2 regions of the Exiguobacterium sp. SH0S2 genome follow, and region 1 is predicted to be linked to the other one. Evidence: riboswitches for the same ligand, from Rfam matches in the RefSeq annotation. Region 1 holds a riboswitch; the other holds the start of a gene.
The links. A riboswitch is a leader RNA that binds a small molecule or an ion and turns the genes downstream of it on or off. The one in region 1 is predicted to bind S-adenosylmethionine.
Positions count from the first base shown of each region.

Region 2: it holds a riboswitch for S-adenosylmethionine, as region 1 does, so the genes downstream of both, metK (methionine adenosyltransferase) here and EVJ21_RS00660 (aminotransferase class I/II-fold pyridoxal phosphate-dependent enzyme) in region 1, are expected to answer to the same signal.

Region 1 is NZ_SJVB01000001.1:125,392-127,595, forward strand. It holds gene EVJ21_RS00655 (AI-2E family transporter) at 1-998, opposite strand, end outside; SAM riboswitch class I at 1,176-1,276, shown strand; gene EVJ21_RS00660 (aminotransferase class I/II-fold pyridoxal phosphate-dependent enzyme) at 1,353-2,204, shown strand, end outside.
Region 2 is NZ_SJVB01000003.1:291,646-293,849, forward strand. It holds gene metK (methionine adenosyltransferase) at 1-814, opposite strand, end outside; SAM riboswitch class I at 946-1,065, opposite strand; gene pckA (phosphoenolpyruvate carboxykinase (ATP)) at 1,384-2,204, shown strand, end outside.

The DNA.
Region 1 (2,204 bases):
ACGAGGCCGAACAGGCTCCCCCCGATGATGATCGATGTGATGACCCAGAACGGGGTGATCCCGACGCTGTCGCCGAGAATTTTCGGGCCGAGCCAAAGTCCGTCGAACTGTTGCAGCAAGAAGATGAACAACAAGACGAGCAGGGCCGTGAACGGGTCGTAGAAGTAGGTGATGATGAACGCCGGGATCATCCCTAAGAGCGGCCCGACGTATGGGATGAAGTTCAGCACCCCGATGATGACACCGAGCAAGAGCGCGTACGGCGCGCCGATGATCAAGAGCCCGATGACGGCCATCACGCCGATGATGAGACAGTCGAGCGACTTTCCGATGATGTAGCGTTTAAAGATATAGTCCATCTCTTGGAAGATGTCGATCGTCGTCTTCGCCGAGGCGACCGGGAACATCGCGTACAGTAGACGCTTGAACATCCGGGCGAACACTTCCTTGTCTTTCAACAAGTAGATCGAGATGACGATCCCGATCAACAAGTTGATCAACGTCATCGTGAAGCTCGACACGTAACCGACCGAAGACACGACGGCCGTCTCGACCCATCCGGAATACCGTTCCTCGAACCGGTTAAAATCGATCGCTTGGGCGATCGTCGCATTATACTCCTCGACATACGTTTTCAGCTGCCCGAGAAAGCCATCGATTTGGCGAATATAAAACGGGAGCTCCTCGATGAGAGACGCGACGCTCGAATAGATGCGAGGGAACAGCGTCACCGCTGACACGACAAGGATCCCGATGAACGTGACGTAGACGATCAACAAGCCTTGGTAGCGCTTCAAGTGGAACCGCTCTTCTATATAGGATAGGACGGTGTTGAGGAGCAGCGCGATGGCGATCCCCATGATGATCGGCGTCAACAGCTGAAACGCATACTGCATGACCCGAGAGATCGTGTCCGGCTCGCTGATGACTTTCCATAGGACGAGCAGAATCAGCCCGATCACGCTTAACTTCCATATCAATTGACGGTTTAGTTCCAATGGTCTATCCCCTCATGCTGTAAATTTTGCAGAATAACGTTCACCTTTTACTATGAACGTTTTTTTACCGGGATTCAATAGCGGTAAGGAATTTTTGAAATAAGGATTGACAAGGTTGGTAACGTTTGGTTTACTAAATGACATATTACAGAAATTATCAATTGCATATAAAAACACTTTCTATCAAGAGAAGCGGAGGGACTGGCCCGATGAAGCTTCAGCAACAGATTGTTTCAATACTGTGCTAATTCCAGCAAGGTGACCTTGAGAGATGGAAAGGTGGTTGTTTGAATACGTCCGTATCTCGACACCCCTTTCCTCGGAAAGGGGTGTTTTTGCATAGGAGGACTATTCATGACAGACAGACGCTCGAAGTTACTTAAAACGTTACCACCCCAGCATTTCGTCGGACTCGCCGCTGAAGTCGCCGCACTCGAGCGTTCAGGCCGCGACGTCATCCGGCTCGGCCAAGGAACGCCCGACTTGCCGACACCGGCCCCGATCTGTGAGGCGTTGCAGACGGCCCTGCTCGACCCGGCGACACACCAATACGGACCGTTCCGGGGACAGACGCGCCTGAAGCAAGCGGTCGCGACGTTCTACCAGACCGAATACGGCGTCGCGCTCGATGCCGAGACCGAAGTGGCCATCTTGATCGGCAGCAAGTCGGGACTCATCACGCTCCCGCAATGTGTGCTCGAGCCAGGTGACGGCATGTTGCTCCCGAACCCGGGCTACCCGGACTACATCTCGGGGGCGCGTCTCGCCGGTGCGGTCGTCCACGACCTCGTCCTCCGGGAAGAGAACGGCTATCTTCCTGATTACGAGACGCTCGATCCGCAGGGAGCGCGACTCATGTATTTGAACTACCCGAGCAATCCGACCGGCGCCGTCGCGTCGCCCGCGTTCTTTGACGACACGGTCCGGTTCGCGAATAAGCATGACCTCATGGTCGTCCACGACTTCGCGTACGGCAGCATCGGTTTCGACGGGCACGTCCCGCCGAGCTTCCTGCAGACGCCGGGTGCGAAAGACATCGGCATCGAGGTGTATACGATGTCGAAGGCGTTCAACATGTCCGGCTGGCGGGTCGCTTTCGCCGTCGGCAACCGCGACATCATCGAGGCGATCAACACGTATCAAGACCACGTCCATGTGAGTGTGTTCTCGGCCATCCAAGAGGCGGCCATCGCCGCGCTCGAGTCG
Region 2 (2,204 bases), on a different contig from region 1:
GAGCGTATCCACCGTATGTGTCGACGATGATTTTACGTCCTGTAAGACCTGCATCACCTTGTGGTCCACCGATGACGAAACGGCCAGTCGGGTTGATGAAGTATTTTGTCTCGGCGTCGATGAGTTCAGCCGGGATGACTGCTTCGATCACGTGTTCTTTAAGGTCCGCTTGGATCTGCTCGAGCGTGATGTCTTCTGCGTGTTGCGTCGAGATGACGATCGTATCGATACGGACCGGGTTGTTGTCTTGGTCGTATTCGACAGTTACTTGCGTCTTACCGTCTGGACGAAGGTAAGTGAGCGTTCCGTTTTTGCGGACTTCTGCCAAGCGACGTGACAATTTGTGAGCGAGTGAGATCGGGAGCGGCATGAGTTCAGGTGTCTCGTTCGTTGCATAACCGAACATGAGGCCTTGGTCACCGGCACCGATCGCATCGATTTCTTCGTCAGTCATTTGACCTTCACGAGCTTCGAGCGCTTGGTCGACACCGAGTGCGATGTCTGCCGACTGCTCGTCGATTGCTGTGAGTACAGCACAAGTCTCAGCGTCAAAACCATATTTGGCGCGCGTGTAGCCGATCTCACGAACAGTTTCACGTACAACTTTCGGGATATCCACGTAAGTCGATGTCGTGATTTCACCAGCTACGAGCACGAGACCTGTCGTGACAGACGTCTCAGCCGCAACGCGGGCGTTTGGATCTTCAGCCAAAATTGCATCCAAAATCGCATCTGAGATTTGGTCACAAATTTTATCCGGATGTCCTTCAGTGACGGACTCCGAAGTGAAAAGTCGACGGTTCAAGTTTGACATTTCGAAAAACCTCCTATTAATAAGGGTGATGTGTGGACGGTACTCGTTCCCCTTACGCGTTGCTTTGGGACGGTAATGAAAAAAACCTTTCGCCACGTTCAATGGGAAAGGTTGAATCGTTCTTCCTTACCCTCTTATCGTTCGAAGCTGTCGCTTCGCTTCAGGATAGCACCTTTTCCGAAAAAGACTACAGGATCGGACGGTTGCTGGGCTTCGTAGGGCCTTGTTCCCTCCACCGCTCAGAATAAGAGTATCCGTTACGAACACCATCATATAAATGCCATACCGTTCTGTCAAGCGTATCCGCTTAATTTGTAAATTTCTTCGTAATCACGGAAATCATTTATGTTTGTGAAATATCAAACATTTTTTTGACGGTTTCCGTTTTTTCACTCCCCGCTTATACAGAATATGTTAGAATGTCTTTGTAAGAAAGCGCTTACTTTAAAGGGTAAAGAAATGCTTGTTTTTGATTAGTGTGTCACATATAATAAAAAGTGTCATACTAATTAATCGCGGAAGTATGCGGATTTCATCCACATCTATTTAGGGGAAAGGTGGGATTCAGGATGGCGACTACGCTCCTGAAAATCGAAGAATTAATTAAGGGTGCCGATGTATTACGGAACTTAACGGTTCCAGAACTGGTGGAAGAAGCCATTCGTAACGGTGAAGGCGTACTGACGAAAGACGGGGCTTTATCGGTCAGTACAGGGAAATTCACAGGGCGGTCACCGAAAGACAAATTCGTCGTCCAAGATGAAGTCAGCAACTCGTTAGTGGACTGGGGTCCGGTCAATCAGCCGATCGCAGAAGACAAGTTCACCGCTCTTCTCGACAAAGTCCTCACTCATCTCGAGACGAAACAGAAGCTGTATTATCTCGAAGCTTCGGCTGGAGCAGATGAGCACTACACGCTACCGGTACGCGCCATCACCGAGTATGCGTGGCACAGCTTGTTCGCGAAGCAGTTGTTCTTGCGAGAGTGGCCGACGAGAGCTGCGTTTGACCCATTCACGGTCATTTATGCACCGAGCTACAAGGCCGACCCAACAGTTGACGGGACGAACTCAGAAACGTTTATCCTCGTCTCGTTCGCCAAACGTACCATTCTGATCGGGGGAACAGAATACGGCGGCGAAATTAAAAAATCGATTTTCTCGGTCATGAACTTCCTATTACCTGAACAGCACGTCTTGTCGATGCATTGCTCGGCCAACGTCTCGGACGCCGGGGAGACGGCGCTCTTCTTCGGACTATCGGGCACGGGCAAGACGACGCTCTCGGCCGATACGGAACGTCATCTCATCGGTGACGATGAGCACGGTTGGTCACCAGACGGCATCTTCAACATCGAAGGCGGTTGCTACGCCAAGACGATCAACTTGTC